3 regions of the Arthrobacter sp. NPDC058288 genome follow, and region 2 is predicted to be linked to each of the others. Evidence: riboswitches for the same ligand, from Rfam matches in the RefSeq annotation. Region 2 holds a riboswitch; each other region holds the start of a gene.
What was found. A riboswitch is a leader RNA that binds a small molecule or an ion and turns the genes downstream of it on or off. The one in region 2 is predicted to bind thiamine pyrophosphate.
Positions count from the first base shown of each region.

Region 1: it holds a riboswitch for thiamine pyrophosphate, as region 2 does, so the genes downstream of both, thiO (glycine oxidase ThiO) here and ACFVWT_RS12385 (ECF transporter S component) in region 2, are expected to answer to the same signal.
Region 3: it holds a riboswitch for thiamine pyrophosphate, as region 2 does, so the genes downstream of both, thiC (phosphomethylpyrimidine synthase ThiC) here and ACFVWT_RS12385 (ECF transporter S component) in region 2, are expected to answer to the same signal.

Region 1 is NZ_JBHVYH010000001.1:741,266-750,818, forward strand. It holds gene ACFVWT_RS03475 (PHP domain-containing protein) at 1-552, shown strand, start outside; gene ACFVWT_RS03480 (DNA-methyltransferase) at 549-1,421, opposite strand; gene ACFVWT_RS03485 (DEAD/DEAH box helicase) at 1,430-3,178, opposite strand; gene ACFVWT_RS03490 (RNB domain-containing ribonuclease) at 3,478-4,956, opposite strand; gene ACFVWT_RS03495 (ferritin-like fold-containing protein) at 4,998-5,672, shown strand; gene thiE (thiamine phosphate synthase) at 5,673-6,374, opposite strand; TPP riboswitch at 6,401-6,520, shown strand; gene thiO (glycine oxidase ThiO) at 6,507-7,868, shown strand; gene thiS (sulfur carrier protein ThiS) at 7,865-8,101, shown strand; gene ACFVWT_RS03515 (thiazole synthase) at 8,107-8,928, shown strand; gene ACFVWT_RS03520 (4a-hydroxytetrahydrobiopterin dehydratase) at 8,952-9,302, shown strand; gene ACFVWT_RS03525 (hypothetical protein) at 9,318-9,553, opposite strand, start outside.
Region 2 is NZ_JBHVYH010000003.1:292,603-302,155, reverse strand. It holds gene ACFVWT_RS12410 (Na+/H+ antiporter subunit D) at 1-1,060, shown strand, start outside; gene ACFVWT_RS12405 (Na+/H+ antiporter subunit E) at 1,057-1,602, shown strand; gene ACFVWT_RS12400 (monovalent cation/H+ antiporter complex subunit F) at 1,599-1,877, shown strand; gene mnhG (monovalent cation/H(+) antiporter subunit G) at 1,867-2,301, shown strand; gene ACFVWT_RS12390 (DUF4235 domain-containing protein) at 2,414-2,677, opposite strand; TPP riboswitch at 2,829-2,971, shown strand; gene ACFVWT_RS12385 (ECF transporter S component) at 3,045-3,677, shown strand; gene ACFVWT_RS12380 (ABC transporter ATP-binding protein) at 3,694-5,334, shown strand; gene ACFVWT_RS12375 (energy-coupling factor transporter transmembrane component T family protein) at 5,331-6,134, shown strand; gene ACFVWT_RS12370 (UDP-N-acetylglucosamine 1-carboxyvinyltransferase) at 6,243-7,766, shown strand; gene ACFVWT_RS12365 (glutamate--cysteine ligase) at 7,840-9,066, shown strand; gene ACFVWT_RS12360 (hypothetical protein) at 9,095-9,418, shown strand; gene ACFVWT_RS12355 (O-succinylhomoserine sulfhydrylase) at 9,455-9,553, opposite strand, start outside.
Region 3 is NZ_JBHVYH010000001.1:1,150,335-1,159,887, forward strand. It holds gene ACFVWT_RS05475 (ammonium transporter) at 173-1,525, shown strand; gene ACFVWT_RS05480 (P-II family nitrogen regulator) at 1,522-1,860, shown strand; gene ACFVWT_RS05485 (glucose-6-phosphate dehydrogenase) at 1,929-3,317, opposite strand; gene ffh (signal recognition particle protein) at 3,469-5,058, shown strand; gene ACFVWT_RS05495 (alpha/beta hydrolase) at 5,155-5,889, shown strand; gene thiC (phosphomethylpyrimidine synthase ThiC) at 5,858-7,714, opposite strand; TPP riboswitch at 7,709-7,816, opposite strand; gene ACFVWT_RS05505 (amidohydrolase family protein) at 7,901-8,989, shown strand; gene ACFVWT_RS05510 (VOC family protein) at 9,067-9,553, shown strand, end outside.

The DNA of each region.
Region 1 (9,553 bases), on a different contig from region 2:
CTCATCCGGGCCGAACGCATGGTCACCCTCCTGGCCGAGGATTACCCGCTGACCTGGGACGACGTCATCCACCATGTGGCACCGGGTGCAACGCTGGGGCGGCCGCACATTGCCGATGCCCTGGTGGCGGCCGGGGTGGTCGCGGACCGGACAGAGGCTTTTGCCTCGATCCTGACATCGCAGTCCCGGTACTTCGTCCAGCACTACGCGCCGGATCCGGCCTTCGCCGTGGCCCTGGTCAGGGAGGCGGGAGGCGTGCCCGTGTTCGCCCATCCGGTGGCGTCCGCCCGGGGCAGGGTGGTGGGCAGGCGCACCTACCTGGAGATGATCGACGCCGGCCTGGCCGGCCTGGAGGTCAACCACCGCGACAACCCGGAGAAAGGCCGGACCATGCTCCGTGCACTCGCTGAAGAGCATGGCCTGCTGGTCACGGGCTCCTCGGACTACCACGGCACCGGCAAGCCGAACCTGCTGGGCGAGAACCTCACGGACCCCGACGTCCTGGCGAGGATTGAAGAGCAGGCCAGCGGAACCGCCGTCGTCCGTCCCTAGTTGGGCGGGAACGAGGTAAAGGTCGCGTGGCCACTGAGGCGCTTGGCCATGACATCGATGGCCGGCTGGTTCTGGTCCACGCAGACGAATTTCCGGTCCAGTTTCGCGGCGACGGCTCCGAGCGTGCCGGATCCGGCGAAGAAGTCCAGGCACCAGTCACCCGGCCTGCTGGAGGCGGCCACCACGCGGCGGATCAGCCCTTCGGGCTTCTGCGTCGGGTAGCCGGTCTTCTCCTTGCCGGTGGGGGAGACGATGGTGTGCCACCAGACGTCGGTGGGAAGCTTCCCCAGTTCCCGCTTTTCCGGCGTGACCAGTCCGGGCGCCATGTACGGCTCGCGGTCCACTTCAGCGCTGTTGAAGTGGTACTTGGCCGGGTTCTTGACGTACACCAGGATGTTGTCGTGCTTGGTGGGCCATCGGAACTTCGCCCGGGCTCCGTAGTCGTAGGCCCAGATGATTTCGTTCAGGAAGCACTCCCGGCCGAAGATGGCGTCCAGCATGACCTTGGCGTAATGGACTTCCCGATAGTCCAGGTGCAGGTAGAGGGTGCCGTCGTCGGCCAGCAGCCGCCACGCCTCCACGAGCCTGGGCTCCAGGAAGGACCAGTAGTCGCTGAAGGCGTCGTCGTACTTGTGCAGGGCGCCTTTGATCGTGTCGTAGGAGCGGCCCTTGAACCCCACGCGGTCGCCGCTGCCTTCAGCGTTGCGGACCATGGTGGTCTGCTGGCGTGTCTGGGCCCGGCCCGTGTTGAAGGGCGGGTCAACGTAGATGAGTGTGAAGGCGCCGTCCGGCAGCGTGGGGAGGTACTCGGCGTTATCCGCGTGTACCACCAGGTTGCTGCCGTCCGGCGCCCAGACGGTGTCAGTCATTGAGGGGTTTAGGCCTCGGCATTGCCGCGTTGTGCGCCATCCTGCGCTGCGTTACCGCCGCCTACTACCTCGCCATTGCGTCGACGGGTGCGGGTGCGGCGTCGTGCGCGCGTTGCCCGGTCCACCTCGGCCGGTGCCGAGGCGGGCGCTGCGGCCACGGGAGCTGCGTCGGCCGCCGGAGCGGCTGCTGCGGCGTTGTCGGAAGAACGACGGCGGCGGTCACCTGAACGTCCGCCGTCACGCCCGGCGCCGTCCCGGCTGCCGCCGGCCTCGCTGCGGCGGGAATCGCGTCCGCCGGAGCGGCCGCTGTCACGTCCGCCGCCGGTGCTCCCGCCGCGGGCGGTGTCACGTCCGCCCGAAGTGCGGGGGGTCTTCTTGCCGGTCTCGCCCAGGTCCTCCAGGACCTCGGCGTCGACGCCGGCCAGAACGCGCTTGTCGCGGGGCAGGCGCCCCTTGGTGCCTTCCGGGATGTCCAGTTCTTCATAGAGGTGCGGGGATGAGGAGTAGGTTTCCACCGGCTCCGGCACGCTGAGCCCCAGCGCCTTGTTGATCAGGCCCCAGCGGGGCATATCGTCCCAGTCGACGAACGTCACGGCGGTGCCCTTGTTGCCGGCGCGGCCGGTGCGGCCCACGCGGTGCAGGTAGATCTTTTCGTCTTCGACGCACTGGTAGTTGATCACGTGCGTGACGTCGTCGACGTCGATGCCGCGGGCTGCGACGTCGGTGGCCACCAGGACGTCAACCTTGTTGTTGCGGAAGGCCCGGAGGGCCTGTTCGCGGGCACCCTGGCCCAGGTCGCCGTGAATGGCGGCTGCGGCGAACCCGCGGTCCACCAGTTCCTCGGCCACCTTGGCGGCAGTGCGCTTGGTTTTGGTGAAGATGATGGTGCGGCCACGGCCGCGTGCCTGCAGAATGCGGGCCACGACTTCGATCTTGTCCATGCTGTGTGCACGGTAGATCAACTGGCGGATGTCGCGCTTGGTCAGGCCTTCATCGTCCGGGTCAGCCGCACGGATGTGCGTGGGCTGGGTCATGTAACGGCGGGCCATGGCGATGACCGGGCCGGGCATGGTGGCCGAGAACAGCAGGGTCTGGCGGACGGCAGGGGTCCCGGCAATCAACGTCTCGACGTCCGGCAGGAAGCCGAGGTCCAGCATCTCGTCGGCCTCATCGAGGATGACGATCTTGACGTTCTTCAGGCTCAGGTGCTTCTGCTTGTACAGGTCGATGAGGCGGCCGGGGGTGCCGACGACGATCTCGACGCCCTTCTGCAGGGCATCCACCTGCGGCTCATAGGCGCGGCCGCCGTAAATGGTGGCAATGCGTGCGTTGCGCTTCCGGGCGGCGTTCTCCAGGTCCTTGGCAACCTGGACGGCGAGTTCGCGGGTGGGAACGATCACCAGTGCCTGCGGAGCGCCCGGGACTGCCAGCTTGTCGTAGCCGGGGTCGTCGCGTCCCACCACGCGCTGCAGCGCGGGGATGCCGAAGCCCAGGGTTTTGCCGGTGCCCGTCTTGGCCTGGCCGATGATGTCATGGCCGGCGAGGGCCACGGGCAGCGTCATTGCCTGGATGGGGAAGGGGTGGGTGATTCCGGCGTCGGCCAGGGACTCGACGATGTCGGCGCGGACGTTGTAGTCCGCAAAGGATTTCTCCTCGATCTCGTGCGGCTTTTCGTCCGAGATGATGGTCTCTTCCGGCTCGATCGTTTCAGTGCCGGTTTCGTCGGTCAGAAGTTGGTGCGTGTGCAATTCACTCACAGGGGAGTTTCCTTATTCATTTGGGCATTGGCGCTGCTTGCTCAACGGGGCCGGCCGCGAGGCCGTTCCGGAGCACGCTCGGGCGCGCAAGCAAATCCAGTGGAAGCCGATCGCGGGCTATCTAAATGCTGGCACTGGGGACCAGCGGGCGTATCTCAAGATCGCGTAGGGGCGGGCTTGTTGAATTCAAAAATCATGGAAATCAACGACCGGGCATCCATTACTACCCCCTCAGTCTAGCTGTTGCCCGCAACCATCACCGACTGACGCCCCGGACGCAGTCCACAATCAGCCGGCAATCACTCCACCAGCTCAAGCCGGATCACGCGCGTGCTGATGTCCGACGAGATCAGCCTGACCCGGACCGTGGTGCCGGATTCGAGTTCGCCGGGGCACCGGGCCGTCACCGCCGGGTCTGCGATCTGGATGATGCCGGACGGTCCGTTGCCGTTCCCGTTGCCGCCGTTCCCGTTCCCGTTGGGCTTGCCCGGCTTCGACCCGGAGATGACGACGGCGTCGAACTCCTGTCCGACGTGGTTGACGAGCAGGGCGGCCTCCACCGTATCCAGGGCCAGCCGTTCCATCCTCGCTGCCAGCTGGTCCGAGGCCCCCATGATTTCCGGCAGCGAGGGAAGTGCTTCCCGGGCCCAGTCGGGAACCGCGGTGCCGTTGCTCAGCGCCTCACAAATCACCAGGACGAAGCGGTCGATCAGGCGGCGGAGCGGTGCCGTGGTGTGCGCATACGCGGCCCCGATGGCCGACTGGATGGCGTCCTCCGGCACGTTGCCGTCAAAGGGCGTGTACCCGGCGCCCCGGAACAGCATTCCGGCGGAGTGCAGGATTGCCAGCTGCCGGGGGTCGGTGGGATCCAGGGAACGCAGGTACTCGCCGTAGCTGGCCTCACCGTCCCACGGCCTGCCGAGCGCCTTTGTCTGCCGCTTGAAGTGCAGGAGCGACCGTTCGTCCGGGGCGGGCATGGTCCTCAGGATCCCGACCTTGCCCTCGAGCATAAGGTCAGCCGCAGCCATGCCGGTCATGAGCGAAATCTGGGCGTTCCAGTCCTCCACGGGCAGGGGTGGCGCCGCCACGATGCGGTAGCCGCCGTCGGGCAGCTGTTCGATTTCCTGTTCCGGCATGTTGAGGCTGGCGCCGCCGCGGAGCCGTTCCAGTTCCACGCGCTTGATCCCCACCTCCCTGAGGAGCAGGAGGACGGGGGCGGCACTGCCGGAATCCAGGTCGGCCTGGACGCCCGTGTAGTTGAGCTTCGCCCGGCTCCGGATCCTGGCCCGGCGCACCAGCACCGACTCCACGCGGGCCGCCGCATCCAGGTCGAACTCCCAGACGAAGGCGCCGCACAACTGGCCGGCGAGGAGGCTGCCGGCCTGCTCGCTGATGGCTTCGGGGTGCAGGGGAATCCGCCCGTCCGGGGCGTAGAACGTCTGCCCCCGGCGGCGCGTCTCGGCGTCGAGCGCTCCTCCCGGCGCCACGAAGGACGGCACGTCGGCGATGGCGTAGAAAACCTTGTACCCGTCGCCTGACCGCTCGATGAAGAGGGCTTGATCCAGGTCAGTGGAAGAAGGAGGATCGATGGTCACAAAGCCCACGTCGGTGAGGTCAAGATCAGGCATCTTGTGCTCCGCAATGGCCGCCAGCGCATCCCGCAGGACATCATCGGGGAAGGGCCCGGGCAGCTCCAACTCCGTGCGCAGCGCGTTCAGCGCTTCGGCCAGGCGGTTGGTCTGTTCGTGGACACTTGGAGTCAGATGATGATGTGACACGAAAGTCAGATTAGCTCTATTTGCGCCATTAGTCTTGGACGATGAGCTCATCCCCGGCCGACACCGCTCGCCACAACCGCTTCATCGCAGACCTGTTCGGAATGATGGCCTATGGCGAGCTCTCAGCCTTCGAGAGATTCGCCGCTGACGCGCGGTATTCGCCCACCCTCCACGACCGGGCCGTGCTCGGCAGGATTGCCGTGGTGGAGTTCCGGCACTACGAGTTGGTGAGCGCCCGCCTGGAGGCCATGGGGATCGACGCCGAGGATGCCATGCTGCCGTTCCAGGCAGCCGTGGACTATTTCCATTCGCGGACGCGCCCGGCCGACTGGTACGAATCACTGATGAAGGCCTACGTGATCGATACCGTATCAGCCGACTTCTACCGGGCCATTTCCCGCTATCTTGACGCCGGAACACGGGACGTCATCGAACAGATCCAGGCTTCCGACGAGACAACGGAAGTTCTCCGCGAACGGCTGAGGAGTGCCCTTGCCGATGATCCCAGGCTTGCTTCCAGGCTTGCACTGTGGGGCAGGCGGCTGCTGGGCGAAGCACTGACCCAGGCGCAGCGGGTGAGCTACGAACATGCTTTCCCGGGAAGCCTGATCGACGGCGGGGACAGCGCCGCCGCGAAAGAGTTGGTCAGCGGGCTGACCGCGGGGCTGGCGGAGAAGCATTCCAGCCGGATGAGGCAGCTCGGCCTGACCGGATAGTCAGGATGCGCCCGCGTCGAGGGCTGCCAGCAGCGAGCTCGCGGCGGCGGCGGGGTCATCGGCCTCCGTGATGGCGCGGACCACCACGATCCGCTGCGCTCCTGCCGCCACCACCTGCTTAACGTTGCCCAGGTCGATGCCGCCGATGGCGAACCACGGCAGGGGCGCTCCGTCAACGCTTGCCCCCCCGGCACCGGCAGCTGTCCTGCGGGTGGCTTCTGCCGCATAGCGGACCAGGTCGAGGCCGACGGCGGCACGGCCCGGCTTCGTAGGAGTGGCCCACACCGGCCCGACACAGAAGTAATCCAGTCCGGCGGGACCGCGGGATGCGCCGATGGCGGCATCGATCTGTGCGGGGCTGTGCGTTGACAGGCCGATCACTGCTTCATTGCCGAGGAACTTCCGGGCCGAGGCCAGGGGGAGGTCCTTCTGTCCGATGTGGAGCACCGGCGCGCCGGAGAGCGAGGCGATGTCCGCGCGGTCGTTGACTGACCAAAGACGGCCGTGGCGGCGGGCCGCGGCCCCCAGAACCTCGAGCACCTCAAGCTCTTCGGCCGCCTCCAGGTTCTTGTCCCGGAGCTGGATGATGTCGACGCCGCCGGCGTAGGCGGCCTCAACGAAGTCGGCGAAATCGCCCCGGGCCGTGCGGGCGTCGGTGCAGAGGTACAGGCGGGCGTCGGTCAGGAGAGCTTGCTCGGTCATGGCATAAGCCTAGTTCCCCTAAACTGGGGGAGTACCGCGGGAGCCCGCCGCAGCTGTCACAAAGCTGCAGGGCTGAGAGGGCGTCAGAGCCGACCGCTTGACCTGATCCGGTTAGTACCGGCGTAGGGAAGGATGACAATGACCCCCCAGCCCCCAGCAGTCCGCCCGCACGCGCGCAGCCGCGACGAGCATGACAGGCGCCTCACCGCCGACGTCGCCGTGATCGGCGGAGGAGTCATCGGGCACGGCATCGCCTGGGAAGCCCGGCAGTCGGGCAGGTCTGTGATGATTATCGACGACGCACCGGGAACGGGCGCGAGCTGGGCCGCCGCCGGCATGTTGGCCCCCGTCAGCGAACTCCACTACCAGGAGGAAGACCTCCTGGAGCTTATGCTCCACTCCTCGGGACTGTGGCCGGCATTCGCAGCCGGCCTGGAATCCGGGCGGCAATCCCGTGAACCCGGCGCCGACGATCCGGGCACGGGCTACCTCACGACGTCGACCCTCGCCGTGGGTGCCGACGCCGCAGACCGCCGGGCGCTCGCCGACCTGCGCGGCGTCCAGCAGGCCAGCGGCCTGACGGTGGAACCGCTGACAGTCAGGGAAGCCCGGGCGCAGGAGCCGTTGCTGAGCCCGGGGATATCCTGCGCCTTCGAGATTCCGGCAGACCATCAGGTGGATCCCCGCAAGCTCCTTGCCGTGATCTCGGATTCCCTGCCCGGCTCCACCGTGCGTGAGCGGGCCGCCGGCCTGCTCTGGGAGGACGGGCGGGTCAGCGGCGTCAGCCTGGCCGGGGGCGGCACGGTGCACGCAGGCGAAACGATCCTTGCCAACGGTCTGGAAGCCGCGTCCCTGGACGGCCTGCCACCCGGGCTTCAGCTTCCGCTCCGCCCCGTGTACGGCGACATCCTGCGCCTGCGTGTCCCCGCCTACCTGCAGCCTCTGGTGACATCCACAGTCCGTGGAATGGTCCACGGAGTTCCCGTTTACATCGTGCCCCGGCAGGACGGCACCGTGGTGATCGGGGCCACGCAGCGTGAAGATGCGCTGTCAGGAGCGGGCACCGCTGCCGCCATGGCCGCGCCTGCAGGATCCTCAACCCCCGCAGGGTCGGCCGTCTCCGCCGGCGGCGTCTACCAGCTGCTCCGCGACGCGCAGGTGCTGGTTCCCGCCGTCGCCGAACTGGAACTGCTCGAAGCCACGGCGAGGGCCCGCCCGGGGACCCCGGACAACGCGCCGCTGCTGGGCCGCGTGGCAGACGCCGGAACCGGCCTGGATATTGCGGGCCTGATCATTGCCACCGGATTCTTCCGGCACGGCGTCCTGCTCACCCCTGCAGCGTCGTCCATCTGCAGGCAACTGATGGACGGCGACACCGATCCACGCTGGGCTCCGTTCCGGCCCGACCGGTTTTCGGGCCTTTCGGCCGGACCGGCAACTCCGGCAACGCCCGTACACACCGTCACAATTGACCCGAACAAGGAAACAGCATGAACATCACACTGAACGGCACGGCACATGCGGTGGCCGACGGCGCGTCCGTCACCACCCTCATCAGCCAGGTCACCGGCAGGAACCTCGCGCCCAACGGGCAGGCTGCCGACGGCCAAAAGCTGGGGGTGGCGGTGGCGCGGAATTCCGAGGTGGTGCCGCGCAGCCAGTGGTTCGTCACGGCACTGGCCGAGGGCGACGACGTCGAACTTGTTACCGCGGTACAGGGAGGTTGAGCATCATGGCAGGAACAACGGTTGCAGGCGCGGCAGGGACCGGGCAGCAGGCGGCAGCGGACCCCTTCATCGTGGACGGCGTCCCGCTGGGATCACGGCTGATCATGGGCACCGGCGGTGCGCCCAGCCTGGACGGACTGGGGGCTGCCCTGATCGCGTCCGGCACGGAGCTGACCACCGTGGCCATGCGCCGCTACTCGCCGGCGGAAACAGGCTCGCTGTTCCAGCTCCTGGTGGACCACAACATCAGGGTCCTGCCCAACACAGCCGGTTGCTTCACCGCGAGGGACGCCGTGATGACGGCGGAACTGGCGCGGGAGGCGCTGGAGACGGACTGGGTGAAGCTTGAAGTGATTGCCGACGAACACACGCTGCTGCCGGACGCCGTGGAGCTGGTGGACGCCACCGAGCAGCTGGTAAACCGCGGGTTCAAAGTGTTCGCCTACACAAATGACGACCCCGTGCTGGCACTTCGACTGGAGAACCTCGGTGCCACCGCAGTCATGCCGCTCGGGTCCCCGATCGGCACCGGCCTGGGCATCCTGAACCCGCACAACATCGAACTCATCGTTTCCCGGGCCTCCGTCCCCGTGGTGCTGGATGCGGGCATCGGCACGGCGTCGGACGCGGCGCTCGCCATGGAACTGGGTTGCGACGCGGTGCTGCTGGCGACAGCGGTGACGCGGGCACAGAACCCGGCGATGATGGGGCAGGCCTTCAAACACGCAGTCATCGCCGGTAGGCTGGCGAAAGCGGCAGGACGGATCCCGCGCCGCGAGCACGCTCTTGCCTCGTCGGCAATGGAAGGCCGGGCGGAGTTCCTGTAGGCGTACCATCCAAGGAGCCAGCGGTGACAGGCACGGAAGACACTCTCAACCAAACCCAGATTGACGCCGCCCTCGCAGAGCTGCCCGACTGGCGGCACCAATCGGGTGGCCTGGTGACCGTCTTCAAGGCTCCGACCGCGGCCGCTGCGCTTGAGCTGATTGCCGCCGTCGGGCGCCTGGCTGAGGAACAAAACCACCACCCGGACCTGGACTGGCGTTACAACAGGGTGTTTATCCGCTTTACGTCCCACGACGCCGGCACGCAGGTGACAGGGCGGGACGTTGCCGCGGCGGCGGCCGTCAGCTCCGCTGCCGCCGCCGTGGCAGCGGTGGCCGTTCCAGCCAAGTACCCGCCCCGCGCCCCCAGCACTTAGAGCCGCAGCGCTTATTTAGAGCCGCAGTGCCGCGGTGAGCTCCTTCGTGTCATACAGGGCACGCTTCCGGCCCAGGTACACCGCGGCGGCGAGAGCCGCCCCGGTGCCCAGGACCATGGGGAGCACCCACGGAATCCACGTCAGGCCCGGCTGGTAACCAAGCCCTGCGGCCATGAAGATGATCCAGCTCAGCATCCCCACGGCAGTCGCCACGCCCGCCGGCATGCCGATGCCGTACTTCGCATGCCGCC
Region 2 (9,553 bases):
CATCAACATGGCGGATCTTGCCGTCAAGCTCGCGGACCTGGACCCCGGAACGCGGATGCTGCTGCACGTGATGCTGCTGGTGGCCTTCGGCATCAAGGCGGCTGTCTTCCCGCTGTCCTTCTGGCTGCCTGACTCCTACCCCACGGCACCAGCCCCCGTCACTGCGGTGTTCGCCGGCTTGCTGACCAAGGTGGGCGTCTATGCCATGGTGCGCACCGAGACGCTCCTCTTTCCGGGGGACTCGCTGAACACGCCGCTGATGGTGGCGGCCTTACTGACCATGGTGGTGGGAATCCTCGGTGCGCTGGCCCAGAGCGACATCAAGCGTCTGCTCTCGTTCACCCTGGTGAGCCACATCGGCTACATGGTGTTCGGGCTGGCGATGTCCTCGGTGGCCGGACTTGGCGCTGCGGTGTTCTACGTGGCCCACCACATCACCATCCAGACCAGCCTCTTCCTGGTCACCGGCCTGATCGAACGCCGCGGCGGAAGCTCGTCGATCGACCGCGTCGCCGGCCTGGCCAAACTGTCCCCGATCCTGGCCCTGCTGTTCTTCATCCCCGCCATGAACCTGGCCGGCATCCCGCCGTTCTCGGGTTTCCTGGGCAAGCTCGGGCTGCTGCAGGCCGGTGTGCAGCTTGGCACCCCGCTGGCCTACGCCCTGGTGATCGGCGGCGTTGTGACCAGCCTGCTGACGCTCCTGGCGGTCGCCCGTGTCTGGAACCGCGCGTTCTGGCGCAAGCCCGAGGACGCAGAGAACCCGGACCCTGTGCTGCTGGCGGCTCCTGAGGACTCCGACACGGGCGACCGCGCGGGCAAGCGCAACGTCACGCTGCTGCCGCGGACCATGGTGGGATCAACCCTGGGCCTTGTTGCCTTCGGCGTGGCACTCACCGTCTTTGCCGGGCCGCTCTTCCGGGTGGCGGACCAGTCGGCCGTGGAAATGCTGGACCGGTCCGCGTACATCCAGGCCGTGCTGGGCGAAAACGCCCCCGTGCCCCCGATCGCGCAGCCTGAGCCTGGACAGCCTGGGGTCCCACAGCAGGAGGGGAAGAAATGAACCGGCGACGGATCTCGATCCGGCAGGAACTGCCCCTGCTGGTCTGGCTGGTGTTCGTCTGGGCCGCGCTCTGGCAGGACTTCAGCCCCGGTAACCTGCTGTTCGGTGCGCTGATCGCCGTTGTGGTGGCACGGCTTTTCTACCTGCCCCCGGTGGAGCTGGGCGGCCGCTTCAGCATTGTGCGGGCAGTCCCGTTCGCAATCGTGTTCCTGGGCAAAGTGGTGGCCGCCAGCTTCCAGGTGCTGTACTTGGCGCTGGCCCGCGGGCCCAAGGTGACCAACGCCGTCGTCGCCGTCAAGCTGCGCAGCCACTCGGACCTCATGGTGACCGCCACCGGCCACGTCATCTCGCTGATTCCGGGCTCGCTGGTGGTGGAAGTGGACCGCTCCACGTCCACCCTCTATATCCACGGACTCAATGTGCGGAGCGGAGAGGACATTGTGAACCTGCGCAAAGAGGTCCGGGATGCCGAGGCGGCACTCATCAGGATTATGGGCACCCGCGAGGAACTGGCCGCACTGAAACAGGAGGTGGGCGCATGATGGACGTCGTCCTGACCGTAACGGCCGTGATCCTGTCCCTGGCGGCAGCCGGGGCGATTGTCCGGATCGCCATCGGCCCGTCCCTGCTGGACCGGGTGCTGGCCTCTGACGTGCTGCTGGCCATCATCGGTGCCACGCTCTGCATTGACATGGCCGTCAACGGGCACCTGAACAACCTGATGCTGCTCGTGGCGCTGTCCATCATCGGGTTCATTGGATCCGTGACCGTGGCGCGCTTCGTGGCCGACCGGCGGGAGCAGCCCCATGAATCCTGAACCCTCCGCCGTGGACACAGTCATTGATGCAGTGTCGGCCGTCTTTATGGTGGTGGGCGCCCTGATGTCCCTCGGTGCGGCCATCGGCCTGTTGCGCTTCCCCGACCTGATGAGCAGGATGCACGCCGCCACGAAGCCCCAGGTGCTGGGACTCTTCCTGCTGCTGGCCTCGGTGGGCCTGCAGCTGCGGACCTGGTGGGTGTGGCCCGTGTTGTTCGTGGCGTGGATCTTCCAGGTGCTCACCGTTCCGGTGTCCGCCCACATGGTGGGCCGGGCAGGCTACCGCACCAAGCACCTGCACAAGGAACTGCTCACCACGGATGAACTGGAGGCCGTGGTGCTGAAGGCAGCCGACAAGAAGGCCGCCGCGAGGCAGGAATCAGAAAAGCGCGCCGCCGACGAGGACGACGACGGCGCAGCCTAAGTGGCGGCCCGCAAGTTCCGGGGCGCCACCCCTGGTGGAGTTTTTGTCCAGATATCGCGACTTGGAGGTCAATTACCTCCCGTTATCTGGACAAAAACTCTCCCGGGTGGGACTAAACGATGTCCTGGCTCTTGGCGAAGCGGGTGATGGCACGCTGGGTGCCCCGGTTGGCCAGGACCTGGATGATGGCGCTGACAGCCGCCGAGATCAGTGCGAAGGTCAGGGCGCTGCGCAGGGTGGTGGGGACGTCGTCCTTGTCGCCCTTCGGGGGCTTGCGGCCGGTGATCTTTTCCCAGACGACGTCAACGGCCTTGGTGCCGGCAAATCCGGCAAGCAGGCTCACTCCGGTTCCTAGCAGCTTGATGAAGAAACTCACTCCAGTACCCCTTACAGGTGGGAAACGACGGAAACAGGGCTTCCCCTAGCCTAACCGCATCACCCCGCCCGGATCACCGCGCATTGTGACACCCGCACCGGGATTTCGCGGGTCCGCGGGTGTAAACTGATCCACGCCCACAAAGGGCGAATTGATACGACAGGGGAGCGTCGCCGTCGGGCATCACTGGAATATTCCAGGGAACCGGAGGCGGGCGCTGAGAGTGCGGACAGCCGCAGACCCTCGAACCTGATCCGGTTAGTACCGGCGCAAGGGAGTCGAGTTCTCAGAGTGTCCGGCAGCAGGCGGCGGAAGCCGTGGACGGTCCGGGGAACACTCTCCCCTCCTGTACCTCAGGAGGAAGAAAATGACTGGAATGACGGCCAAGCAGACGCTTGGCAACAGCAAGTACAACTGGCGTGTGGTGGACATCGTGGTTGCCGCGTTGATCGCCGTAGCCGGTGGTGTCATCTTCTGGGCCTGGTCCCAGGGGGCCGCCGCAGTTTCGCCGCCCATGAACGCCGTCTACCCGCCGCTGACCGGCCTTATCGCAGGCGGCTGGATGATTCCCGCCGTCCTGGGCATGCTGATCATCCGCAAGCCCGGAGCGGCCCTGTTCTGCGAAACAGTGGCCGCCACCGGTGAGCTGATCATGGGGTCGCAGTATGGTGCCTCCGTGCTGTTCTCCGGCTTCGTGCAGGGGCTCGGTGCGGAGATCATCTTCGCGGTGTTCGTTTACAGGAAGTTCAACCTGCCCGTTTCGCTGCTGGCCGGTGCCGCCGCAGGCCTCTTCTGCGGCCTGAACGATTCGTTCGCCCCGTGGGGTTGGAACATCGCCTACGCCGCCGGCGACAAGCTGGCCTACATCATCTTTACGGCCATCTCGGGCGCCATCATCGCCGGAGGCCTGTCCTGGCTCGCCACCCGCGGCCTGGCCCGGACCGGCGTGCTGAGCTCCTTCGCCTCCCGCAAGGCAGCGACGGAGCCCGTCTTCTCCTGATGAACGCACACTGCTCATGACGTCTTCCGACACCGTCCGCCCGGCAGCGGTTACGGCGCGCGGCTGGGGCTGGCGGCATGCCGGCCGGCCCCTCCCTGCCGTCCAGGGCCTGGACCTGGACATCCAGCCGGGCGAACGCGTGCTGCTGCTGGGTCCTTCCGGAGCGGGCAAATCCACGCTGCTGCACGCACTCGCCGGGGTGCTCGGGGACAGCGACTCCGGAGCCCGCCACGACGGAACGCCAGATGCCGACGACTCCGACGAGACCGGCACCCTGCTGATCGACGGCGCCCCGCCGCGTTTGCAGCGCGGGCGCGCCGGCCTGATGCAGCAGGACCCCGAGACGCAGGTGGTCCTTTCCCGCGTAGGGGACGACGTCGCCTTCGGCGCAGAGAACCTCGCCGTCCCGCGCGCGGACATCTGGACGCGCGTCGGAGCGGCGCTCGACGACGTCGGACTGGCCCACCTGCCGCTGGACCACCCGACGTCGGCCCTGTCCGGCGGCCAAAAGCAGCGCCTCGCGCTTGCCGGCATCCTCGCCATGCGCCCGGGACTGCTGCTCCTCGACGAGCCCACTGCCAACCTGGACCCTGCGGGCGTCCTGGAAGTCCGCGACGCCGTGGGCCGGTGCCTGGACAAGACCGGGGCAACACTGGTGGTGGTGGAACACCGCGTGGGCGTTTGGAAAGACCTTGTGGACCGGATCGTGGTGCTGCAGCCAGGATCCGCCACGGACAACGCGGTGCTCTTGGACGGCCCCCCGGACCAGGTCCTGGCGCAGGCGCGGGACATGCTCGTTGCCGCAGGCGTCTGGGTGCCGGGATACGTTCCCGCCACCCGGGCGCGAACCGGTGCAGCCCTGGAGCCGGACGGCGTGGGAGCGCCGGGTGCCTCCGGGACCTCCGGCGCCAACGGAGATCCGGGGGCCGGGAACCTCTTGCTGGCCGCGGAGAACCTCGCAGTCTCCCGCGAACGCCCCCGCCGGCGGCGCTTCAAGGCCGTCCCGCCGGTCCCGGTGCAGTCCGGCATTACCGCGCAGGTCCGGGCGGGCCAGGCATTGACCATCACGGGGCCCAACGGTTCCGGAAAGTCCACGTTTGCCCTGACCCTCGCAGGGCTGCTCCAGCCGGTGGCGGGGACGGTTTCCGCCACGCTTGACCTCAGCGAAGGCGCCGGCATTGACCCGTACAAGTGGAAGGCGGAGCAGCTGATCTCCCGGATCGGAACCGTGTTCCAGGAGCCGGAGCACCAGTTCGTCACCGGCCGGGTGCTGGATGAGCTGATGTTCGGCCCGCGGCACCTGGGCCACGGCGAGGACCGCGTGGACGAACTCCTGGAGCGCCTCCGGTTGACCAAGCTGGTGGACGCGAACCCCTACACGCTTTCCGGCGGGGAGAAGCGCCGGCTGTCCGTCGCCACCGTACTGGCCGCACATCCCCGCGTGCTGATCCTCGACGAGCCCACATTCGGCCAGGACGCCAACACCTGGGCCGAGCTCGCATCCTTCCTGTCCGAACTCCTCGACGCCGGCACCGCCGTGGTGTCGGTGACCCACGACCAGGAGTTCAGCGATGTCCTGGGCGGCACCGAGCTGAAACTGGGCGCGCCAGAACCCGGCCGGTCCGGACTGCGCAACCCGGAGGTGGCTGCACCATGAGGGAAGCGCTGACCCTCCAGGCCAACCACGCCCTGCTGACCCGGGCCAATCCGCTGGCCAAGTTCGCCGTCGTCATGCTGATGACCGTGGTGTTGGCGCTGTCCATCGACTGGGTGTCCGCCTCCGTTGCGCTGGCCTTCGAGCTGCTGCTCTTTCCGCTGGCCGGACTGACCGTCGCGTTGCTCTGGCAGCGTGGCTGGCCGCTGATCCTGGCGGCCGCACTGGGCGGTTGGAGCACCTCGATCCTGTCGCCGGACGCCGGAAGGATACTGCTCGACGTCGGCATCTGGTCCATCAGTGAAGGGTCACTGGAGCTCGGGCTGGGATTCCTGCTGCGGGGACTGGCGATCGCCCTTCCCGCGGTGCTGCTGATGAGCTGCACGGACCCCACGGACTTGGCCGACGCCCTGGCCCAGAAAGCGAAGCTGCCGCACCGCTTTGTGCTGGGCACGCTGGCCGCCATGCGGCTCGTGGGGCTGATGGCCGAGGAATGGCAGACAATCGGCATGGCCCGGCGCGCCCGCGGCGTGGGTTCGCACGGGAGCCCGGTGCAGCGCCTCCGGGCGACGCTGGGGCAGAGCTTCGGACTCCTGGTCCAGGCCGTGCGCCGGGCTTCACGGCTGGCCGTCACTATGGAGGCTCGGGGGTTTGGCGGTGCGCAGCGGACCTGGGCGCGTGAGTCCACGTACAGCACGCTGGACATCTGGGTGGTTCTCGGCGGTGTGCTGATCGCCACCGTGGCGGTCTGTGCGGCCGTTGCGGCGGGAACGTGGAACATGGTGTTCCTCGGGCAGCAATAGCGGCCGGCTATCACACCGCATATCGCATGAGGTGAATATTCTGTGAGCTAGGTAGCGCTTTGCGGCGTTTCGCGCCCCCGAATAGCTCATGCGTGATATTTTTCTTGTATGACTCAAGAGACTGCTGAACACGTTGGCCTGCTGCTCCGCGATGCCCGCGGCGAAAAGGGCTGGACCCAGGGGCAGCTGGCGGCCGAGCTGGGCACCAGCCAAAGCGCCATCGCCCGGATGGAACAGGGCAAGCAGAACCTCAGCCTCAAAATGATCCAGCGGCTCGAGGCCATTGTTGGCCGCAGCATCGTCAAAGTGGGCCGGCCGCAGATGACACACCTCCGGGTGGAGGGCGGCCGCACGCTGTCCGGTTCGGTGGACGTCAACAGCAGCAAGAACGCCGGAGTTGCCCTTCTCTGCGCCAGCCTCATCAACCGCGGCACCACCACGCTGCGCCGGCTGGCACGGATCGAGGAAGTGAACCGGATCGTGGAGGTCCTCACGAGCATCGGCGTCGAATGCACCTGGCTCAATGCCAACGACCTGCAGATCCGCCGCCCCGCCGTCCTGGACCTGGATTCCATGGACGTGGAGGCTGCCCGCCGCACCCGCAGCGTGATCATGCTGCTGGGACCGCTCCTGGACGAGTCCGCGGAGTACCGGCTCCCGTACGCGGGCGGCTGCGACCTGGGCACCCGCACCGTGGAGCCGCACATGCAGGCCCTGCGCCAGTTCGGCCTGTCCGTGGAAGCCACCTCGGGCTTCTATTCGGTGCAGGCTCCGCCGGCCGACGGCGACAACCGCACCTTTGTACTGAGCGAACGCGGCGACACGGTCACCGAAAACGCCATTATGGCCGCCGCCCACCGCCGCGGCACCACGGTGATCCGCAACGCAAGCCCCAACTACATGGTCCAGGATCTCTGCTTCTACCTGCAGGGCCTGGGCGTGGAGATCGACGGCGTGGGGACCACCACGCTGAAAATCACCGGGGTGCCCTCCATCGACGTCGACATCGAATACTTCCCGTCGGAGGACCCCATCGAAGCGATGAGCCTCATCACCGCCGGCATCGTGACCAATTCCGAGGTCACCATCCGCCGGGTTCCCATCGAGTTCATGGAGATCGAACTCGCCACCCTGGAGCAGATGGGCCAGGAGCTCGAGATTTCCGGGGAGTATTTCGCCCGTAACGGCCGCACCCGGCTGGTGGACGTCACCACCAAACCCTCCGCATTGCATGCCCCCACGGACAAGATCCACCCGATGCCGTTCCCGGGCCTGAATATCGACAACCTGCCCTTCTTCGCCGTCATTGCCGCCAATGCCGAAGGCCAGACCATGATCCACGACTGGGTCTATGAGAACCGCGCCATCTACCTGACCGAGCTCAACAAGCTGGGCGCCCGGGTCCAGCTGCTGGATCCGCACCGGATCTATGTCAATGGACCCACGCGGTGGCGTGCCGCCGAGGTGGGCTGCCCGCCGGCGCTGCGCCCCGCTGCATGCATCCTGCTGGCCATGCTGGCCGCCCGCGGGGTGTCCGAGCTGCGCAACATCTACGTGATCGAGCGCGGGTACGAGGACCTGGCCGAGCGGCTCAACACCATCGGCGCCAAAATCGAGTACTTCCAGGACTGACCCGTCCTGCCCTGTACGACAGGCGCCGTTGCGGCGCCTGTCGTACAGGGCCGTACAGGAGCACAATGTATGCATGCGAACTTTCGGGGTTGAGGAAGAGCTGCTGATTGTGGACCCCGTGACCGGGGAGCCGCTGGCGCTGGCGGACGCCCTGCTGGCAGGGCGGAAGCTTGCTGCGGACGATGCCCCGGACAAACCCCGGATCCCGGACCCCCACGATCCAACCCGTGACGACAACGACACCGGACTGACTGCCGAACTGAAACTCGAGCAGATCGAAACGCAAACCCGCCCGTGCCTGAACTATGAGGAGCTGCTCCTCCAGATCCTCCAGGGCCGGGCCCTGGCGGACACCGCCGCGAAGAAGCACAATGCGCGGGTGGCCGCGCTGGCGACTTCGCCGATTGCCTCCACGACGCACACCACGCCGAATCCCCGCTATGCCACCATGCAGGAGCGCTTTGGCCTCACCGTCCACGAGCAGCTGACCTGCGGGTTCCACGTCCACACTTTCGTCGAATCCCCGGAAGAAGGCGTGGCCGTCATCGACCGGATCAGGGACAAGCTGGCGGTGCTCACCGCGCTCAGCGCGAACTCGCCGTACTGGAACGGCGTGGAAACCGGCTTCGAGAGTTACCGCACGCAGGCCTGGAACCGCTGGCCGACGTCGGGTCCCTCGCAGATCTTCGGGACGCACTCCATGTACCGCCGCGTGGTCACCCGGCTGCTGGACAGCGGCGTGCTGCTTGACGAAGGCATGATCTATTTTGACGCGAGGCTTTCCCGCAACCATCCCACCGTGGAAGTCCGGGTTGCGGACGTCTGCCTGCAGGCCGAGGACGCCGCCCTGATCGCCGTCCTGGTGCGCGGCCTGGTGGAATCGGCCAGCAGGGAATGGCGGGCCGGTGTGGACCCCTCGCCCGTGCCGACGGTGCTGCTGCGGATGGCCGCGTGGCAGGCGAGCAACTGCGGGCTCCGGGGAGACCTTCTGGATTTCGGCACGTTCCGTCCCGCTCCCGCAGAGGAAGTGGTGGACGCGCTGGTGGACTATGTGGCGCCAGTCCTGGCGGAACAGGACGAGTTGGAACTTGCCCGGGAAGGCGTGCGGAGAATCCTGGGCCGGGGGACCGGTTCGGAACAACAGCGTGTTGCCATGCAGGAAGGCCTTGCCAGGACCTCGGACGCCGCTGCCGGGCTGGCCGCAGTGGTCGCCCACGCTGTGGACGTGAGCATGCGCCGGACCGAGGCCATCACCGCGCGCGAGAAGGCGCCCGTGCTGTTGCGCGTCCGCCAGTCGTGAACAGGTTCCTACTACCCCGGAGCGCGCCATGGAAACCGAATACGCAACAGTCACGGGACACGATGTCACCACCATCACCTGCGTCTGCGGAAACACCGTCAGCGACGAGGGGCTGATCCAGGCCAACTCCGAAGGCATGCCCGTGCACCTTGGCGAGGGAACTCCCGTCCCGCCCGGGCTGGCCGAGTGGCCGGGGGACGAGGACCTCTACACGCTGTGCCCGGCATGCGGGCGCGTCTACCATGACACCGTCATCGAAGAGACCGGAACCGCGCCCGTGGCTTTCACCGTGGACGTTGCGGCCGGCCCGATAGCCGAAGCGATCCGCCTGCACTGGGAACTGGACACCTGACGTTCGGCGGGGCAGGAAGAAACAGGTAGCCGTCCCTCAGATCTGCTTGAGCGCCTGCTCCAGGTCGCGCATGAGGTCGTCAACATCCTCGAGTCCCACGGACAGCCGGACCACGCCGTCGCTCAACCCGATCGC
Region 3 (9,553 bases), on a different contig from region 2:
GCAGGATATGCACCATTTACTTCCGGGAGGTTGTTGTAACAACCCGGACATCTAATTCCTCCGCCGGCGAAACACTGCCCGGCAAAAATCGTCTAAGAACGCAAAAAGGCGTTGGGCAAGCGGGGAAATCCGCAGGATCAACTAAGCATCTAGGCAAGGGAGGACGTGCACCATGGAACTTACCGCAGGTCACGTATGGCTCATGGTTGCGGCGGCACTCGTGCTGTTCATGACACCAGGGCTGGCATTTTTCTACGGCGGCATGACGCGTGCGAAAGCCGCGCTGAACATGATGATGATGAGCTTCATCTCCATCGGCATGGTCGGCGTGGTGTGGGTGCTCTGGGGCGCATCGATGAGCTCCGGCGAAGGCTTCATGCAGATCGTCGGCAACCCGTTCGCAACCTTCGGACTTGAAGGCATCACCACTCCGGACGGGCTTATCAAGGTCGGCTACGCAGCAACGTTCGCCATCATCACGGTGGCACTGATCAGCGGCGCCATCGCGGACCGCGCAAAGTTCGGTGCTTGGACGGTATTCGTCCCCGTCTGGGTAACGCTGGTTTACTGCCCGATCGCCTACATGGTCTGGGGCGGCGGCCTCTTCGGGCCCGAAGGCGCTGTCGGCCAGGCCCTCGGCCCGGCAATCGACTTCGCCGGCGGCACCGTGGTCCACATCAACGCCGGTGTTGCAGCCCTGATCCTTGTCCTGATCATCGGCAACCGCAAGGGCTTCGGCAAGGACCCGAACCACCGTCCCCACAACATCCCGTTCGTGATGCTCGGCGCGGCCATCCTGTGGTTCGGCTGGTTCGGCTTCAACGGTGGCGCGGCAACCACGGCGGAACAGGGCGGCCTCATCTGGGTCAACACCCTTGCCGCACCGGCAGCTGCCATGCTCGGCTGGCTGATCACCGAACGAATCCGCGACGGCCACCCCACGTCCCTGGGTGCAGCTTCCGGTGTTGTTGCCGGCCTGGTCGCCATCACCCCGGCCTGCGCCAACGTGAGCCCGATCGGTGCACTTGGCCTGGGCGTCGTTGCCGGTGTGGCGTCCGCCCTGGCAGTTGGCCTCAAGTTCCGCTGGGGCTTCGACGACTCGCTGGACGTCGTCGGCGTCCACCTCGTGTCGGGCATCATCGGCACGGTCGCCCTGGGCTTCATCGCCCTCCCGGTTGAAGGCGTCGGCGGCGGCCTGTTCTACGGCGGCGGCCTGACCCAGCTGTGGGCACAGCTTGCAGCGGCGGGCATCGCCATCGCTTACTCGGCCGTCCTGACCACCGTGATCGCACTGGCCATCCACAAGACCATGGGCTTCCGCGTCTCCCAGGAACAGGAAGTGGTGGGCGTGGACCTGAGCCTGCACGCAGAAACTGCCTACGAGTTCGGCGTCGGTGGCCACGGCGGGAGCTTCCAGCCGCTGCATGAACTGATCACCGGCAAGCAGTCCGAGGAGTCCGCTCCAGTAACCGAAAACGGCAAGAAGACTGACGCAGCAACAGGTAAGGAAAGTGTGGGGGCATGAAACTGATCACAGCAATCGTCCGGCCGGAAAAGCTCGACTCCATCCGGGAGGGGCTCGAATCCTACGGTGTGCAGGGCCTCACGGTCAGCGCGGCCAGCGGATACGGCAGGCAGCGCGGCTACACCGAGGTGTACCGCGGGGCTGAGTACAACGTGGACCTGCTTCCCAAGATCCGCGTTGAGGTCCTGGCCACGGACGAACAGGCGGACGACATCCTGGATGTCATCATCGCCAGCTCCAACACGGGTCGTGCCGGCGACGGCAAGGTCTGGACGGTGGACGTTTTTGAAGCCGTAAGGGTACGAACGGGAGAACGCGGCTCGGCCGCAATCTAGCCCACGCACCAAGCATGAAGCGGGCCGCTACCTTCTGGTAGCGGCCCGCTTTGTGCATGAGGAATTCCCTAGACGGGCCAGCCTTCGGGCCCCGATGTTCCAGCCGCGTAATCCTCCAGCGGAACGCTGCCGCGGCCCCATGCCTTGATGACCGGCTCAATGATCCGCCAGCAGTCCTCCGCGGTATCCGCCCGCACGGACAGCAGCGGATCACCGGTGAGGACGCCCTCAAGGACTTCGCCATAGGGAAGCAGGTCGGATGCGCTGAGTTCGGCGTTGAGGGTGGCCCGGTCAAGGCTTAGGACGTTGCCCGGGCCGTTTACGTCGACGTCGAACTGCAGCGTGTCTGGCCCGAACCCGATGCGGAGCTGATTGGGTGAATCGACGCCGGTGAAACCCTTGGGAAGGTGTGGCACCGGCTTGAAGGTGACCACGGCTTCCTTGCGTTTTGCCCCGAGTGCTTTGCCGGAACGGAGGATGAAGGGCACTCCTGCCCAGCGCCAGTTGTCGATATCCACCTGCACCTCGGCGAGTGTCTCGGTGTTCCTGGACGCGTCCACACCCTTTTCCTTGGCGTAGTCCGGAACCTTCCGGCCGTCGATGGACCCGGCCGTGTACCGGGCACGGCGAGTGCTAGACCGGTAGGGGGCCTTGACGCTGCTGGCGCGAAGGAGCGTGGCCACCGCGTCCCGCAGGTCACGCTCGTCAACCGAAGCCGGCGGCTCGATGGCCATCAGTGCCATGATCTGCAGCAGATGGCTCTGGATCATGTCCCTGAGCGCGCCGGCGGCGTCGTAGTAACGGGCGCGGCCTTCGAGTGCGAGGTCCTCGTCGAAGATGACCTCCACCTTCTCGATGTAGTCGCGGTTCCAGACCGGCTCCAGGAAGGTGTTCGCGAAGCGCAGGCCGAGGATGTTCAGAACCGTTGCCTTGCCCAGGAAGTGGTCCACCCGGTGGATGTGGTCTTCGGGGACCAACGCCGCGAGGGTCTGGTTGAGGTGGCGGGCGGAATCCTCGCTGGAGCCGAAGGGCTTTTCCATCACGAGCCGGGTACCGGGCGGCACTTCCTCCGGGGCCAGCACCTCGCACGCCTTTTGGCTGACGTGTGGCGGAAGGGCGAAGTACACCGCCGCCGGAGCCTCGAGGCGGGACAGCAGGGAAGCCAGCTCCCCGCCCGCAGTCACGTCAAGCTGGTGGTACACGGTTGTTCCCGCGAGCCGCTTGAGTTCGCGTTTGCCGGCCACGTCCGCCTGGGAGTTCGAGTCGGCAAAGGCCGTCTCGACGCGTTCCAGCCATTGTTCCTGGGTCCAGGGATCCGAGCCGGCTCCCACGAGCGTAAGGCCGCCAGCGCGTCCCCTGGCAGCCAGGCGGGCCAGTCCGGGCAGCAGGAGCCGGCCGGTGAGGTCCCCGGACGCGCCGAGGATGAGCAGTGTTTTTACAGTGGTTTGGGCGGCCATCCTGCCAGCATGCCATCTTGAAGGGCTGTCTTGGTACCCTAGATAGTCGAGTCCCGTTGTCGAGGCAGTTGGTCCAGGCCAATAACAGTCACGACTCTGGCGCGCCGCACCGGCCGCCAGCTGTAGATCCACTGAAAGAAGTGCACGGCGCGTGTTCAATTCACTCTCTGACCGGTTGACAGCAACCTTCAAGAATCTTCGCGGCAAGGGCCGCCTCACCGAGGCGGACGTTGACGCCACGGTCCGCGAGATCCGGCGGGCCCTCCTGGACGCTGACGTTGCCGTGCCCGTGGTCCGCGAGTTCACGGGCCGGGTGCGCGAGCGGGCCCTGGGTGCCGAGGTGTCCGGTGCGCTGAACCCCAGCCAGCAGATCGTCAAGATCGTCAATGAGGAACTCGTCGAAATCCTGGGCGGCGAGACCCGGCGTATCCGCCTGGCCAAGACCGGCCCCACCATCATCATGCTGGCGGGCCTCCAGGGTGCCGGCAAGACCACCCTCGCCGGCAAGCTGTCCAAATGGCTGAAGTCCCAGGGCCACAGCCCCATGCTCGTGGCCTGCGACCTCCAGCGGCCCAATGCTGTCAACCAGCTACAGGTTGTGGGCCAGCGCGCCGGGGTTCCCGTCTTCGCCCCGCACCCGGGTGCCACCTCCATGGAGCTGGAACACCCGGCCGGCGACCCCGTGGCAGTTGCCCGCGCCGGCGTCGAGGAAGCGCGTCAGAAGCTTCACGATGTCGTTATTGTGGACACCGCCGGCCGGCTCGGTGTGGATGCCGAAATGATGGAGCAGGCGCGCCAGATCCGCCGGGCGATCGTCCCCAACGAAGTGCTCTTCGTCATCGACTCGATGATCGGACAGGACGCCGTCAACACGGCGCTTGCCTTCGATGAAGGAGTCAACTTCACGGGTATCGTGCTTTCCAAGCTCGACGGCGACGCCCGCGGCGGTGCCGCCCTGTCCGTCGCGTCGGTCACCGGCAAGCCCGTCATGTTTGCCTCCACCGGCGAAGGCGTCGACGATTTTGAGTTGTTCCACCCGGACCGCATGGCGTCCCGCATCCTGGACATGGGTGACGTCCTCACCCTGATCGAACAGGCAGAAAAGTCCTGGGACAAAGACGAAGCCGCCCGGATGGCGAAGAAGTTCGCCGACCAGGAAGACTTCACCCTGGACGACTTCCTCGCGCAGATGCAGCAGATCCGCAACATGGGATCCATGAAGAAGATGCTCATGATGATGCCGGGCGCGCAGAACATCCGCCAGCAGCTGGAGCAGTTCGACGAACGTGAAATCGACCGGGTGGAAGCGATCGTTCGCTCCATGACGCCGCACGAGCGCGTTGCCCCCAAGATCATTAACGGCTCGCGCCGCGCACGCATCGCCAAGGGTTCGGGCATGCACGTCTCGGACGTCAACGGCCTGCTGGAGCGGTTCGCCCAGGCGCAGAAGATGATGAAGAAGATGGCTGCGGGCGGCGGAATGCCGGGCATGCCCGGAATGCCGGGCATGGGCGGCGGCGCAGGAGCCCGCAAGGGCGCCAGGAACGCGCCGAAGAAGAAGGCCAAGTCGGGAAACCCGGCCAAGGCAGCCCAGGAACTCCGGGATGCCGAGGCCAGGCGCGCTAGCGCCGGCAAGTCACTTCCGACCGGGGCCGCGTTCGGTCAGCAGGGAGCGGATTTCGATCCGTCACAGCTCAACCTGCCCAAGGGCTTCGACAAGTTCCTCGGCGGGAGCAAGTAGTTACTGGCGGTGCGGTTTTCCGCACGGGCAACATGCCTGCCGGCAGGATCAATGTCGACCGGCCGAATTGTCCGGCCATTGCCATAGGGTTGGGGCATGTTTAAGCAGCGCGTAGTGTTCGTCCACGGTTCGGGGGCCTTCGGGTCTGCCGCGTGGCCCAAGCAACACGGCATGGCCCTGGCCTATGACGCACTGTTCCTGCGCCGCCACGGCTTCGACGCCGCTGCGGAGCCGCTCGAATCGGACTTCCAGGCGGACGCCGGGATTGTGCTCGGTGCCTTGGCGGACGATGGCCGGGGCACCGCCGGCGGACATGTGGTGGCCCATGCCCAGGGCGCCATTGCGGCGATGATGGCGGCCGTGGAACGACCGGACCTGGTGCATTCCCTCACTCTGGTGGAACCCGCCTGCCTGTCACTGACCGCCGAACTTCCCGCTACTGCTGCCCACCGCGCACTGATGCAGCCGCTATTCGACGTGCGGCACCAGCTCGGCGACGACGACTTCCAGCGGGAGTTTGTCCGGCGGGCATTTTCCGTGCACAGTGATGGCCCGGCCACGCCGGAAGCACTTAACGCCGCCCGCAGGCTACGGTTGCAGGCGCCTCCGTGGGAGGCGCCGCTGCAGATCGTGCCGGGTGTGCCCACGCTCGTCCTGACCGGCGGATGGGAACCGCTCTACGAGGAGATTGCCGGTTACCTGCGCGAAACCGGTGCCCAGCACCGCGTTGCCGCGGGCGGACACCGGCCTCAGGATTCGGTGGAGGGAGACCGGGTCATCCGGTCATTCATCGGAGAAGTCAGCAGGCGTCAGCACTCACAGGCGTCGTAGCGGCACCGTCGCCCGTCGCTGCACTGAGCCGGGCCGGTCGCCCGGGGGCTGGAACCTGCGGCTCGGGGAGGTAGACCTTGCCGCCGGCCGCCAGGAATTCGTTGCTCTTTTCACGCATGCCGGCCGCCATCTCGGCGAGTGCCGCCTGTGCTTCGGCTGAACCGTACTCGTCCCTGATGTCCTGGCTGATGCGCATGGAGCAGAACTTGGGCCCGCACATGGAGCAGAAGTGCGCAGTCTTGGCCGGTTCCGCGGGAAGCGTCTCGTCGTGGAAGGACTCGGCGGTGACCGGGTCCAGCGACAGGGCAAACTGGTCCCGCCAGCGGAACTCGAACCGGGCCTTGGACAGGGCGTCGTCGCGTTCGTGCGCGCCGGGGTGGCCCTTGGCCAGGTCGGCGGCATGGGCGGCAATCTTGTAGGTGATCACTCCGGTTTTGACATCGTCCTTGTTTGGCAGCCCCAAGTGTTCCTTGGGCGTGACGTAGCAGAGCATGGCTGTGCCGTACCGGGCGATTTCCGTGGCGCCGATGGCGGAGGTGATGTGGTCGTAGCCCGGGGCTATGTCCGTGACCAGCGGCCCCAGCGTGTAGAACGGTGCTCCCTTGCAGAGTTCCTGCTGGCGTTCCACGTTTTCGCGGACCAGGTGGAACGGCACGTGGCCGGGCCCTTCCACCATCACCTGCACGTCGAACTCCCAGGCACGCTGCGTCAGTTCGGCCAGGGTGTCGAGCTCGGCGAACTGGGCGGCGTCGTTCGCGTCCGCTGTTGCGCCGGGCCGCAGGCCGTCGCCCAGCGAGAACGCGACGTCGTATTTGGCAAAAATTTCGCAGAGCTCGTCGAAGTGCGTGTAGAGGAAGTTTTCCTGGTGGTGGGCAAGGCACCAGCCGGCCATGATGGAGCCGCCCCTGGAGACGATGCCCGTCACCCGGTTGGCCGTCAGCGGCACATACCGCAGCAGCACCCCGGCGTGGATGGTCATGTAGTCCACGCCTTGTTCGCACTGCTCGATCACGGTGTCGCGGAAAATTTCCCACGTCAGTTTGTTGGCCTCGCCGTTGACCTTCTCCAGGGCCTGGTAGATGGGAACGGTACCGATCGGCACGGGGGAGTTGCGGATGATCCACTCACGCGTGGTGTGGATGTCATCGCCAGTGGACAGGTCCATCACAGTGTCGGCGCCCCACAATGTGGCCCACTGCAGCTTGTCGACCTCCTCCGCGATGGAGCTCGTGACGGCCGAGTTGCCGATATTGGCGTTGATCTTCACGAGGAATGCCTTGCCGATGATCATCGGTTCGGATTCCGGGTGGTTGATGTTGTTGGGGATGATGGCGCGGCCGGCAGCCACTTCGCTGCGGACCAGCTCCACATCGCAGTTTTCGCGGAGTGCAACGAATTGCATCTCCGGCGTCACCACGCCCTGCCGGGCGTAGTGCATCTGCGTGACAGTCTTGCCTTCGACGGCGCGGCGGGGCACGGGCTGCGCGCCCTTCCACTCCGCGGACGCAGCGCCGCGGCGCACTGCCGACTTGCCGTCGTCCAGCAGGTTCCGTTCCCGGCCGCTGTAGGGCTCGGTGTCGGCCCGCGATTCGATCCACCGGGTCCTGAACGGTTCCAGCCCCACCACGGGATCGCTGCCTGGACCGGCGGTCCGGTATACGCGGAACGGCGGGTTGGCCGCCCCGCCCGGTGAGGCCTCAAGGGCAATTTCGGTCACAGGTACCCGGATCCCGGAGGCCTCGTCCGAAATGAATCCCAGCGAGTGGGACTTCAGGGACTGCGTTTCATTTTGGGCAGGGATCAGCTGTGTTTCTTGTGTATTCACGGAATACTCACTTCCTTCGCCGGCATTACCCGGACAGGTTCAACGGTCGCAGGCCGCGTCAGCCCGATCTCAGCCCTTGCAGGGGCACCCGTGTGGTCGTAGACGAAGCTACCACAGGGGCGGGGAGGGTCCACGTCACATGCCGGTCACAACAGGGAGGGTGGAAGGGCGGTTTAGGCTTGAAGCATGCGTGGCGTCATCGAATTCAGCGGGACCGTGCTCACCGCCCCGGACCAGGAGCGGCGGGGCCTCTGGTCTGTGGACGGCAGGCTGACGTTCACACGGCCGGCCGCTCCGCCTGACCTGGTGTTGAACGGCTGGGTGCTGCCGGGCCTGGTGGATGCGCATTGCCACATCGGACTCGGACCGGAGGGGGACGTTCCGGATTCCGTGGCTGGGGAACAGGCCGTTACAGACCGGAACGCCGGCACGCTGCTTGTCCGCGACGCCGGCGCCGTCCACGACACGCGCTGGCTCCAGCAGCGACCGGAGCTTCCACGCATCATCCGGGCCGGCCGCCACATCGCCAGGACCCGCCGCTACCTTCGGGGATTCGCCGTCGAAGTTGAGCCGGATGGGCTGGTGGAGGCCGTCCGCAAGCAGGCGATGGCGGGTGACGGCTGGGTCAAGCTCGTCGGGGACTGGATCGACCGCGACGCCGGCGATCTTTCGCCGTCGTTCCCCGCCGCAGTGGTGCGGGACGCTGTCCGCGCCGCCCACGACGAAGGTGCCAGGGTGACCGCCCACTGTTTCGCGGAGGACACCCTGGATGACATGCTCGACGCCGGCATCGACTGCATCGAACACGGAACCGGCCTGCTGCCGCGGCACGTGCCGCGTTTCGTGGAGCAGCGCGTTCCCATCGTTCCCACGCTGATCAACATTGCGACATTCCCGGACATCGCGAGCCGCGCGGAAGCGAAGTTTCCCGTGTACGCGGCGCACATGCGGGCGCTCTGGGAGCGACGGAACGAGCGCATCCTCGAGGCCTTCGAAGCCGGCGTCCCGATCTACGCCGGGACAGACGCGGGCAGCGTCATCGGCCACGGCCGGATAGTGGACGAGATCCAGGCACTCCATGCAGCCGGCCTGCCGGCGGCTTCAGCCCTGGACGCGGCTTCCTGGGCCGCGCGTGGGTGGCTGGGGGCGGACGGCATCGCCGAAGGTGCCAGCGCCGACGTTGTACTGTGCGAACGGGACCCCAGGCTCGACCCGGCAACACTGCGGGACCTCACGCACATCATTCTTCGCGGTCGGCAGCTCCACAAGGAATAAATTGAAGCTTCAAGTAATTTACTCTATGTAAGCGTCGTCGGTCGCCGGCGGCCACGTTTCGGGAGTTTGGAGTTGCCATGACCACAGAATCCAGCAGCAAGGACCTGCTGCCCGCCGATCTCGCCATGGGCGCGGTGATGCTCAAAGTGGGCGACATGAAGCTCATGACGGACTACTACCAGCGGGCGCTCGGGCTGGAGGCCGTGGCTGAGGAGGACGGCGGCGTGTACCTTGGCCGCCGGGGCACACCCTTGGTCCACCTGGCGCCGGCTCCGGGCCTCAATCTCCCGGCCCGCGGCGAGGCCGGGCTGTTCCACACGGCACTCCTCTTCGAGGACCGGCCGTCGCTCGCGGCCACGGTGGCCTCCGCCGCCCGGTATGAACCGCGGCTGTTCACCGGGAGCGCCGACCATCTCGTCAGCGAGGCTTTCTACTTCAGCGACCCCGAGGGCAACGGCATCGAGCTGTACTGGGACCGTCCCCGCACCGACTGGTCCTGGGAGGGGACTAATGTGGTCATGGACAGCCTCGCCCTCCCGCCGCAGCGCTTCCTGCAGGAATTCC